One region of the Gracilibacillus sp. JCM 18966 genome, then DNA from elsewhere that is predicted to be linked to it. Evidence: a T-box and tRNA genes for the amino acid it is inferred to sense, from the RefSeq annotation. Region 1 holds a T-box; the other holds one or more tRNA genes.
The links. The T-box of region 1 lies ahead of pheS (phenylalanine--tRNA ligase subunit alpha). A T-box ahead of a tRNA ligase gene usually reads a tRNA of that ligase, here a tRNA-Phe.

Region 1 (5,752 bases):
ATTTTTGAAGTCCAAATCGTTACCGTCTTCTCGTCATAATCAAGCTGATCAAATTCTACTACTCCGTCTAGTACAGAACCATTCGCATACTCTGCAAATAATTGACAAGCACGCTCTCCTGCCTTACGGACTCGATTAGGGTCTACCCCTTTTTCAAAACGATTACTTGATTCACTACGAAGATCGAAATCCTTGGAAGCTCTTCTTACCGATTGACCATCAAAATAAGCAGCCTCCAATAAAACAGTAGTGGTGGAATCAGATACCTCTGAATTTGCCCCACCCATCACACCAGCAAGTGCCACTGGCTCCTTACCATTTGTAATAACGAGATGATCCTCTGTAAGCGTTCGGTCCTGATCATCTAATGTCACCATTCTCTCATCATTACTTGCTTTTCGAACGACGACCTCGTTTGAACCAAATTTATCAAAATCAAAAGCATGGAGTGGTTGACCATATTCTAACAATACATAGTTCGTAATATCGACAACATTGTTAATCGGACGGATACCAGCAGCCATTAAATAATTTCTCATCCATAAAGGAGATGGCCCTACTACTATATTCTTAATGATAAACGCGCCATAATACGGGTTCACATCGGGGGCTTCTACATTTACACGAATATGTTCTTCCGCTTTTTCTTCCACTGTACGTACGGAGGATTGTGGTAAGCGGATCGGTACATCCAAAATCGCTGCTACTTCATAAGCGACACCAAGCATGCTTAATGCATCAGAACGATTTGGTGTTAAGCCTAGTTCCATAATAATATCATCTAAATTCAGTAATTTTGTTACATCTGATCCGATTTCCACATCCTCTGGGAAAACAAATATTCCACTAGTAAATTCTTTTGGTATGAATTTCTCTTCCACTCCTAGCTCTTGCAATGAACAAATCATACCAAAGGATTCGACACCACGCAATTTCGCTTTCTTAATTTTCACATTCCCTGGTAAGACAGCACCAGGTTTCGCAGCTGCTACCTTCTGCCCTTGGGCAATATTTGGTGCGCCACAAATAATTTGTAGGGTTTCATCTCCTACATTTACAAGGCAAAGGTTTAATTTATCCGCATTTGGATGTCTTTCACAGCTTTCCACATAGCCAACTACAACATTCGTTGCAGTGCTTCCGAACCGCTCTATTCCCTCTACTTCTATTCCAGATTTTGTAATGCGTTCCGCTAGCTCTTCTGGAGATAGTTGATCAATATCTACATAATTTTTTAACCAATTTAATGATACTAACATGTCGTAACCTCCTCTTTATGCTTGGTGATATTGCTTTAAGAACCTAACATCATTAGTATAGAAATGACGAATATCATCCACACCATACTTCAACATTGCAATTCTTTCAGGTCCCATTCCGAAAGCAAATCCACTATATTCATTTGGATCATAGCCGGCCATTTCTAATACACGTGGGTGTACCATTCCAGCACCAAGAATCTCAATCCAGCCCGTTTTCTTACATACACTGCAGCCTTCCCCATTACAAACCTTACAAGAGATGTCCATCTCGACAGAAGGTTCCGTAAATGGGAAAAAGCTTGGTCGGAGACGGATTTCGCGGTCTTCTCCAAACATATGCTTGGCAAAACGATCAAGTACCCCTTTTAGGTCACTCATTCGAACATTTTTATCAACATAAAGTCCTTCAATTTGCGTAAATTGATGAGAGTGTGTAGCATCATCGGTGTCACGACGATATACTTTACCAGGACAAATCATTTTAACAGGACGAGCACCTTGAATAGCATTCATTGTCCGTGCTTGTACTGGTGAAGTATGGGTACGCATTAACAAGTCTTCTGTTATATAAAAAGAATCCTGCATATCTCGAGCAGGGTGTCCTTTTGGTAAATTCAATGCTTCGAAATTGTAGTAGTCTGTCTCTACCTCAGGACCTTCTCGAACCTCAAATCCTAAACCAATGAATAAATCCTCAATTTCTTCGACAATGCTTGTTAACAAGTGGGGCCCACCTACAGCAACTGGACGCCCAGGTAGGGTTACATCAATTTGCTCTTCCGCTAATTGCTTCTCTAATTCAGCTCTTTCCATTGCATCTTTCTTTTCTTCCATCGCATTAGCAATATTTGCTCTAACCGTATTGGCTAATTCCCCGATTATTGGGCGTTCTTCTGGTGATAATTTTCCCATCCCTCGCAAAACCTCAGTAATCGGGCCTTTTTTTCCTAAGTATGCTACTCGAACGTCCTGTAATTCTTTTATCGTTGATGCTTCCTCTACTTTGGAAAGAGCTTCTTGTTCAAGTGCTTGTAGTTGTTCTTTCATCTGTTAAACCTCCTTTTATTTTATAAGAAAAACAAAAAAGCCTCATCCCCAAAAAAGGGACGAGACTATACGTATCGCGGTACCACCCTTGTTGATATAGCAATCACTATATCCACTCGTGTTTTTGATAACGGAAAATTTCCGGTACACCTTTACTCTCACACAGAGGTCCAAGTGTCAGCTCCAGAGTGAAATTCAATAGATGGTCGTTAGAAGCACTTCCAGTCTATGGTGCTTCTTCCCTTGTAAACGATGTGTACCTATTTACTTGCTCCTTCAATGCTTTTATAGGTTTTACTTCATATAGTATAATGAAATGAACGAAATGATGCAAGTCCTAAAATAAATGGTGTTAACCTACTACATAGTACATCAGAATAGCTGCTGCCACACTGACGTTTAACGATTCTGCCTTACCATGGATCGGTATTACTACATTTTCACTAGCTTTGTCCATTATTTCTTTGGAGACCCCAGCTCCTTCATTTCCAACTACAATTGCTATTCTATCTGGTTTTTCAACTTGTTGATATGGCTTGGCTTGTGCAAGTCCTGTCGACCAAATAGGAATACCGTTTGCCTGAAGCTTCTCCATTTCTTTTATTAGATCTGCTTGCATGATATTTAAATGAAAGATAGAGCCTTGAGTGGCACGAATTACTTTGTCATTATATAAATCAACGGTACCTTTTCCTAAAATGACGGTATCAAAACCTGCTGCATCCGCTGTTCGAATCATCGTTCCAACATTGCCGGGATCCTGTACTTCGTCAATTAGTAAAGCTTTATTGCTCAAGGAATCCTGGACGTTTCTTTTTTTAACAACAGCTGCAATTCCTTGAGGTGTTTTCGTCTCTGTAATAGCAGCCATTACATTATCTGACACAGTATATAACGGGTATTGTAACAAGCTTTTTTCTATTTCTATATGTTCTTCATGAATCAAAGCAACAATTTCCCACTCACTTTTGTGTGCTTCTTCGATTAGATGGAAGCCTTCTATCATAAATTTCTCTTGTCGATCTCGTTCCTTCTTCTGTTTAAGCTTACGCCATTCTTTGACCATTTCATTTTTCACTGATGTAATCATTGTTCCCATCCTTGCACCATTTTATTTGAATACTGTCCTGTACCTATCATACATATTTTCTCTAATGATGGTCAAACTATAATGAAAAATGATGAGTTGGAAGGAGTGTAAAGAATGGATCTAAATTTGCGAAAAGCAATAAAATCAAATGTTTCTGGTAATTCTGCCGATCAATTGGAAGCAACGATTGTAGATGCGATTCAAAGTGGTGAAGAAAAAATGCTTCCAGGCTTAGGTGTATTATTTGAATTATACTGGCAAAATGCAAGTGAAGCAGATAAAGATGAGGTATTAAATGCATTAGAGCAAGCGGTAAAGTAATTTGTGTAGTAAAGATGGAGCTCTCTATTAAAAATATGGTGCCCAATTCCAATAGGTATGCCTTATTTTTTAAATAGCTCCATCTTTTCATTTGTAGTCTTTTAGTCATATATTCACTAAAATAATATTGCACGAATACGAATAAAAAGGTATATTAGAGATAGATAATTTTTCCTAAAGGGAGTTTATGACGTGAATATTCCACACATCCAATACGCCATGCAAATGCAGGCATTATCTAATCTAACCAATACCAATAATTCTACAACAAATACGGCCGCTAACTTTGATTCGATTTTTCAAGAATTACTTCAATCAATGATTCAGCAATCAAGCTTGGCCTCTAATCATTCCTATCAGCCGATAGACTATACGACAAGACCATTATTAAATATAAAGCAGGCTAACGAGGCTACAACTTCATTGTCTGAATCATCGGATTATGCATCGATTATTAAAGAGGCTGCTGCAAGCTATCATGTTGATGAAAAATTAATTGATGCTGTTATCCGAAATGAATCCAATTATAATGCAAATGCAATCAGTCACGCTGGAGCCCAAGGACTAATGCAACTTATGCCGGCAACTGCTTCTGGATTAGGTGTTCAAAATCCTTTCGATCCGAAGGAAAATATTTTTGGTGGGACGAAATATCTTAGCCAAATGCTTGAGCGTTACAATGGAAATAAGCTTCTTGCCTTAGCGGCATATAATGCCGGCCCTGGTAATGTTGATAAGTATGATGGGATTCCGCCTTTTCAAGAAACCCAAAGCTATGTACAAAAAGTAATGGGTACATACCTTAGCTGATGATAATATTATTGAAAATCTACATGAAATGACGAACCTCTGGATTGTCAGTGGTTCGTCATTTATCTTCTTATCCCCTATCTAAAATTTGTCTTTCCTTATTTGTTTTACTGTTATTAACAGAAAGCCACTAAACAGTAGTAAAGCCCCAGCAAAAAGCCAGCTAAATTGATTGGTTGCCGTATCTGGAAGCCTATTTTCTGTTGAGCTGCTTTCTTTTGTTTCTGTCTTATCATTAGAACTTGTTGCTGATTCGTCATGATCCATGCTTGGATGTTGTTCTTCTGTCAACTCCAATATACCATAAATACTTAAGTGATTTACCAATATGGTAACTATGCCATTCTTTTCATCATAAGATTTAGGTATAATTACTTCCATCTGCTCTCCATTTTCATCGATATAAATTCCTCTGACACTTTCCCAAATCTTTACTTTTTCTCTTTCGATGGAGAAGGAAATCTCAATTGGCCCTTTTAACTCAATAGCTGTACCATCTTCTTCTAGAGTAAAGTCTACTAGGTCAGATATTACTCGCTTATTTTTCAATTGAATTGCTTTTGACACATCTCCAAATGTAAATAAACTACCCTTTTCATTCATGACATTTTCTACAGGTAAAAACACGGTGATTGAATCATAGGTTATCGCTATTTTTTTATCTATATCTCCTCGTATATTATATTTAAGCCCATCTGTTGGACTCACTATTTTCCTCATTTGACCTGCAATAAATTTCAAAAAACACTTGGACGTCTTGTGATGTTCCTAGATAATGGTCTTAAGGATCATTTGGGACAATTCTGTCATCTCCTGTGGCTAACCACATTTAAAGACTGTTTCCCAGTGTACGTGCAGACCTTCCTACTCGCAGGCTGTGCACTCTGTCCCTCGAACTTGGATGGTAGTAGCTCCAAGGCGGCTTTCGATACAGAGATAGTACTGATACACGAGGTTGTTGATCGGCGTTCACACTAGGGATATCCCGAGGCGTCCAAGATAGGTTCCAATGATTCTAATTTAGAAAGGAGGGGAATTCCCCATGCGATTATTTGTCGGATTAGATGTTAGTTCTTTTGATATCAAGGTTTGTTTGTTAGATAGTGAAGGTGTAAAGTTATCTTCCTTCACCGTGTCGAATGATTTACCTGGTGCTACTGCTTTACGTGAAGCTATTTTTCGTACCATGGATGGACAATCTGTGGAAGTATTAAAGATTGGC
Region 2 (5,752 bases), 260 kb from region 1:
ATGAGGCCTACAGGGACCATCCGTATCGGAGAAAACGACTATAGTGCAGTCACACAAGGGAAGTGGCTGGAGAAAGATACCCGAATTGTGGTGGTGTCTGTAGATGGTACAAGAATATTAGTAAAAGGAAAAGTCTGAGAATTCAGGCTTTTTTGTTTTTAAAATTTATATTTTTTTAGAAAATCCAATAGTTGCTAATTTTAAAATAAAAAATTCATATTAATTAAATAGGATTATTGTTATAATATGAATGAATTGTTAAGAGAGTGTAAATTTTTATTAAAGACCTTTACAAATCGTTCATGAAAACTTAATATTAAATTCGTATGTGCTTTGCGAAAAATGTCTTACTATGTCAAAGAGATGAGCAGACATAAGGACAAAACGACGAATTTGCTTTTATGAAGGGATGAAAACTGTTGGATTTAAATGTACAAGTTATGATTTTTGAATTTATTGGCGGTTTAGGTATTTTCCTTTTAGGTATTAAATATATGGGGGAAGGGCTTCAAAAATCCGCTGGTGACAGATTACGTACCATACTTGATAAATTTACAAGCAATCCGTTTATGGGTGTACTTGCCGGGATGATTGTGACTGTGTTGATTCAATCAAGCTCCGGAACGACCGTCCTAACGGTTGGGTTAGTAAATGCAGGGTTTATGACATTAAGACAATCCATTGGTGTAATTATGGGTGCTAATATTGGGACAACGATTACAGCATTTATTATAGGATTTGATATTGGCGCATATGCATTGCCGATTTTAGGTATTGGTGCATTTTTATTATTTTTCTTTAAAGAGAAACGAATTACCAATATTGGTTTAACCATTTTCGGATTTGGTGCCTTGTTTTTTGGTTTAGAGTTAATGAGCTCTGGACTTAAACCATTACGAGATTTACAAGCATTTCACGATTTAACCGTAAGTATGTCTAATAATCCAATACTTGGCGCTGTCATTGGGACTGTGTTTACCATTGCTGTTCAAAGCTCAAGTGCAACCATTGGAATACTACAAAGCTTGATGCTTGAGGATGCTATCCAATTAAAGGCTGCTTTACCGGTACTATTTGGTGATAACATCGGGACAACGATTACAGCAGTTTTAGCATCGATTGGAGCAACTATTGCGGCTAAACGTGCTGCATTAACACATGTAATCTTTAATGTAATTGGAGCAACGATTGTCATTACATTTATTCATTTTTATACGATTATGATGGAGCATATCCAGGCAGCATTAGAACTGAATCCTGCCATGACGATCGCTTTTGCACATGGAATCTTTAATGTGCTGAATACTATTATTCAATTTCCATTTATCGGATTATTGGCTCTGATCGTGACAAAGATTATTCCAGGAAAAGATACCGAAGTCGAATATAAAGCAAAGCATTTAGATCCAATTTTTATTCAACAATCGCCATCTGTTGCACTAGACCAAGCTAAATTCGAAGTCATTCGAATGGGTGAATATGCAATAAGAGGACTAGAAGAGACAAGCTCCTTTTTAAATACGAAAAATAGCAAAAATGCTGATATGGCGCAACAATTGGAAGGTGCGTTAAATAATCTAGACCGGGAAATCACAGCCTATTTAGTTCAATTGTCGGGGTCGACCCTATCAGACATAGAAAAGACCGATCACTCTGCATTAATTAATGCCGTTCGGGATATTGAACGCATAGGTGATCATTATGAGAATATTATTGAGTTGATTAATTACAAAATGTCGAATAAGGTAGATATTACAGAGCAAGGCATGATAGATTTAAATGAAATGTTCGATCTAACCATTATAACGGTAAAGGAAGCTATTAAAGCATTAGAGCAAATGGATAGGGAAGCTGCTTTATCCGTTGTACAGAAAGAAAATGAAATTGATAAAATGGAAAGAAGATACCGTAAAAAGCATATTATTCGTCTGAATGAGGGAGTTTGTACAGGAGCAGCAGGAATTGTATTTGCAGATATTATTAGTAATTTAGAGCGAATAGGAGACCATGCTGTGAACATTGCCGATGAAGTGCTTGGTGGCAAACATAATTAATCTTTTCGGGGTAACAAGCTTAGAAAAATGCTTGTTATCCCGAAATCCTTCTTCTTTAAATAAAAAAGTTCAAAAAAAGTATTGACGTTATATTTTTTATATGGTAAATTATTAAATGTCGCTTCAGTAAATACATAATTTTAATCCACAGTAGCTCAGTGGTAGAGCTATCGGCTGTTAACCGATCGGTCGTAGGTTCGAATCCTACCTGTGGAGCCATGGCGGTGTAGCTCAGCTGGCTAGAGCGTACGGTTCATACCCGTGAGGTCGGGGGTTCGATTCCCTCCGCCGCTACCAATTTCTTAGACGATGGCGGTCGTGGTGAAGTGGTTAACACATCGGATTGTGGTTCCGACATGCGTGGGTTCGATCCCCACCGGTCGCCCCATCATTATATATTTAGAGAAGAAGGACCCTTAGCTCAGTTGGTTAGAGCTATCGGCTCATAACCGATCGGTCGCAGGTTCGAATCCTGCAGGGTCCACCATATTTTTACACGGAGGAATACCCAAGTCCGGCTGAAGGGATCGGTCTTGAAAACCGACAGGGGCTTCACGGCCCGCGGGGGTTCGAATCCCTCTTCCTCCGCCATTTATACATAACTAGGACAGTGTCTAAAAACAGAATAAAAAAATTGGCTCGGTAGCTCAGTCGGTAGAGCAACGGACTGAAAATCCGTGTGTCGGCGGTTCGATTCCGTCCCGAGCCACCATTCTCAACAAGCGAACGTTAAAGCTTGTTTTTTTATTTATTATAAAATTAATTTCACTTGATGGAAAACCTTTCATACTATAGTGAATAAATGCTAATTATTTGCAATCTATTCTGACTATTTGATAATATTTGAATTGGAGAGGTTAGGAACCTTCAAACTAAAAAATAGGAGGAATAAACATGGCAAATTTTACTTTACCAGATTTACCTTATGCATATGATGCACTCGAGCCACATATTGATAAGGAAACAATGAACATTCATCACACTAAACATCACAACACTTATGTTACGAAATTAAACGCTGCACTAGAAGGTCATGATGATTTAGCAAATAAATCAATCGAGGACATTTTAGCAAATCTTGATGCAGTACCTGAAAATATTCGTACAGCAGTTCGTAATAATGGTGGCGGACATGCCAACCACAGTTTATTCTGGACATTGCTATCAGCAAATGGTGGTGGTGAGCCAACTGGAGAATTAGCTGACAAAATTAACGAAGCATTTGGTAGCTTTGACAAGTTCAAAGAGGAATTTGCAAATGCTGCAGCTGGACGATTCGGCTCAGGCTGGGCTTGGCTAGTAGTTGACAATGGTAACTTAGCTATTACAAGTACACCAAATCAAGATACTCCTATTTCTGAAGGGAAAACACCAATTCTAGGTCTTGATGTATGGGAACATGCTTATTACCTAAAATATCAAAATAAACGTCCTGATTACATTGCAGCGTTCTGGAATGTAGTAAATTGGGATAAAGTTGCAAGCTTATATAATGAAGCAAAATAAAAAAAGGAAAGGAAGTGCTCATCGTAGCACTTCTTTTTTGCTTGCAAATTTTTTACAGGAAGTAAAGCGACGAAGCATAAATTTTGAAATTCAGAGTATTAGAAAAGCTAACGAAAATAGCTCGAATGCGAGTTTTTCTAATAGGCGCAAAATTACTTCTTCACACCTTGATCGGTTTCTAACTTTATTTTCGTATATCTCATTTAAACTGGAAAAGACTATAGATTATAGGCTTTAAATGAGGTGTAAGAAAATGCAGTTATTTCCAAGTAAAAAACCTTCCATACCAGTAAGTAGAGATTTAAAGATATTACTGATTATCGGTGGTTTATACGCACTTTCCACTTTTATCTCCAACACATTTGTCAATGTGTTCTTATGGAAGCAATCAGGAGACTATATGGATATTGCCACCTATAACCTTTTTATTTATTTGCTACAACCAATCTCCTTTTTTGTCGCTGGCAAGTGTGTGAAGCATGTAGATCGGACACTGATTATTCGAATAGGTGTAATCTTTTTGTCCATTTTTTACATGGTGGTACTCCTTCTAGGAGAAAAAGCCGTTAATTATACTTATATGCTTGGCGCTATATTAGGGATTGGCTATGGCTTCTATTGGTTAGCTTACAATGTGTTAACCTTCGAAGTAACAGAACCAGAAACACGAGACTTATTTAATGGGATACTTGGATCCTTACAATCCTTTGGTGGAATGGTCGGACCCTTACTTGCTGGCTATATCATCACACTGATGGATAATTTCAAAGGATATAGCACGATTTTCTTTTTATCTTTTTTTCTTTTCTTTTTAGCGATTGTTTGTTCGTTTTATCTAAAGAAAAGAAAAGCAACAGGTCGTTTCTTTATCCGTGAGGTTTTCAAAGAAAGGAAGCATAATACGAATTGGCGTAGTGTGCTATTCGCCCACCTTACACAGGGATCAAGAGAAGGATTGTTTATTTTTATTATTACAATTTGGGTGTATATTGAAACAAATAGTGAGCTTTCGCTTGGTCTTTTCAATTTTTTGATCTCCCTTTGTTCCTTTATTAGCTATTACTTTGTCTCAAAGATGGTTAGCAGCAAAAAAAGAAAAGCAGCCATTTTCTATGGTGGTCTAGCTTTATATTTAGCCGTGTTACTTTTTGTGTTCCCAACCAGCTATGTCACCATTCTTCTCTATGGCGTCATCATAGGGGTCAGTTTTCCATTATTTAATGTCCCATTTGTTTCTCTCACGTACGATATAATCGGAAAATCTAAAAATGCTGGAAATTGGAGAGTAGAATATATTATTATTCGTGAGGTGTTCATTAATATTGGAAGAGTGCTTGCGATTATTGTCTTTATTGTGAGTGTCTCCTTTTTAGATCCAATCTTCATTATTCCAGTATTAATGCTTGTCTTTGGTGGCGGTAATTTCCTTTCCTATTTCTTTATCAGAAAAACATCAATTTAATTTTCCCAATTCTTCTTCCATGCTATAATAAGTAAGTATGCATTTGTCAGGATAAAATAGTAGAGGGGGAAGGATATGGGCAAATACTTAAACTTTAGGCAAAAAAAGAAAAAAGTGAAAAAAAAGCGATCACAGCTACCACTACGTTTAAATATTTTATTCGTTAGTGTTTTCCTGATTTTTTCCTTATTAATTGTCCAGCTTGGGGTTGTGCAAATTTTAAACGGAGAAGAAGCGCAACGAGAAATTGATCAAACAGAAAACACTCCTTCTGAAAAACCTGTGCCACGTGGGTTGATGTATGATCGAAACCATAACTTAATACTGGATAATAATCCAGTCAAATCCATTACGTATACACCACCCAAGCATGGTCAAACAGCAGATGAGAGACTAGAGCTAGCGGAAGATTTAGCAGAATATATTACGATCATTAAAGATCAAGAAGAACTAAAAGAAGAAATAACAGAACGAGACAAAAAAGAATACTGGTATATTCAAAATACAGAAGAAGTCGCAGACCGCTTAACGGAAAAAGAAAAGGAGCTAGAAGGTGGAGACAAGTATCAGGCTGAATTGAATGCCATTACAGCAGATGATCTTGCCACAGTCGACTGGACTCCTGAGTTATTAAATATTATTGCAATTAAAAAGGAATTGGATCAAGCACATGAGTTATCCCCACATATTGTCGTAAACGAGGGGATAACAGATGAAGAATATGCAAAAG

Region 2: it has a tRNA-Phe gene. The T-box ahead of pheS (phenylalanine--tRNA ligase subunit alpha) is inferred to sense a tRNA for this amino acid. The anticodon was not compared.

The regions. Positions count from the first base shown of each region.
Region 1 covers NZ_AP043883.1:2,795,032-2,800,783, reverse strand. The annotation lists gene pheT (phenylalanine--tRNA ligase subunit beta) at 1-1,259, opposite strand, end outside; gene pheS (phenylalanine--tRNA ligase subunit alpha) at 1,275-2,309, opposite strand; T-box leader at 2,362-2,598, opposite strand; gene ACZ5N5_RS13360 (TrmH family RNA methyltransferase) at 2,662-3,399, opposite strand; gene sspI (small acid-soluble spore protein SspI) at 3,514-3,720, shown strand; gene ACZ5N5_RS13350 (lytic transglycosylase domain-containing protein) at 3,913-4,530, shown strand; gene ACZ5N5_RS13345 (hypothetical protein) at 4,612-5,271, opposite strand; gene ACZ5N5_RS13340 (IS110 family RNA-guided transposase) at 5,573-5,752, shown strand, end outside.
Region 2 covers NZ_AP043883.1:3,059,991-3,065,742, forward strand. The annotation lists gene ACZ5N5_RS14695 (NfeD family protein) at 1-138, shown strand, start outside; gene ACZ5N5_RS14700 (Na/Pi cotransporter family protein) at 420-2,054, shown strand; tRNA gene ACZ5N5_RS14705 (tRNA-Asn) at 2,199-2,273, shown strand; tRNA gene ACZ5N5_RS14710 (tRNA-Met) at 2,275-2,351, shown strand; tRNA gene ACZ5N5_RS14715 (tRNA-His) at 2,367-2,442, shown strand; tRNA gene ACZ5N5_RS14720 (tRNA-Ile) at 2,465-2,541, shown strand; tRNA gene ACZ5N5_RS14725 (tRNA-Ser) at 2,553-2,645, shown strand; tRNA gene ACZ5N5_RS14730 (tRNA-Phe) at 2,691-2,766, shown strand; gene sodA (superoxide dismutase SodA) at 2,949-3,560, shown strand; gene ACZ5N5_RS14740 (MFS transporter) at 3,814-5,022, shown strand; gene ACZ5N5_RS14745 (peptidoglycan D,D-transpeptidase FtsI family protein) at 5,098-5,752, shown strand, end outside.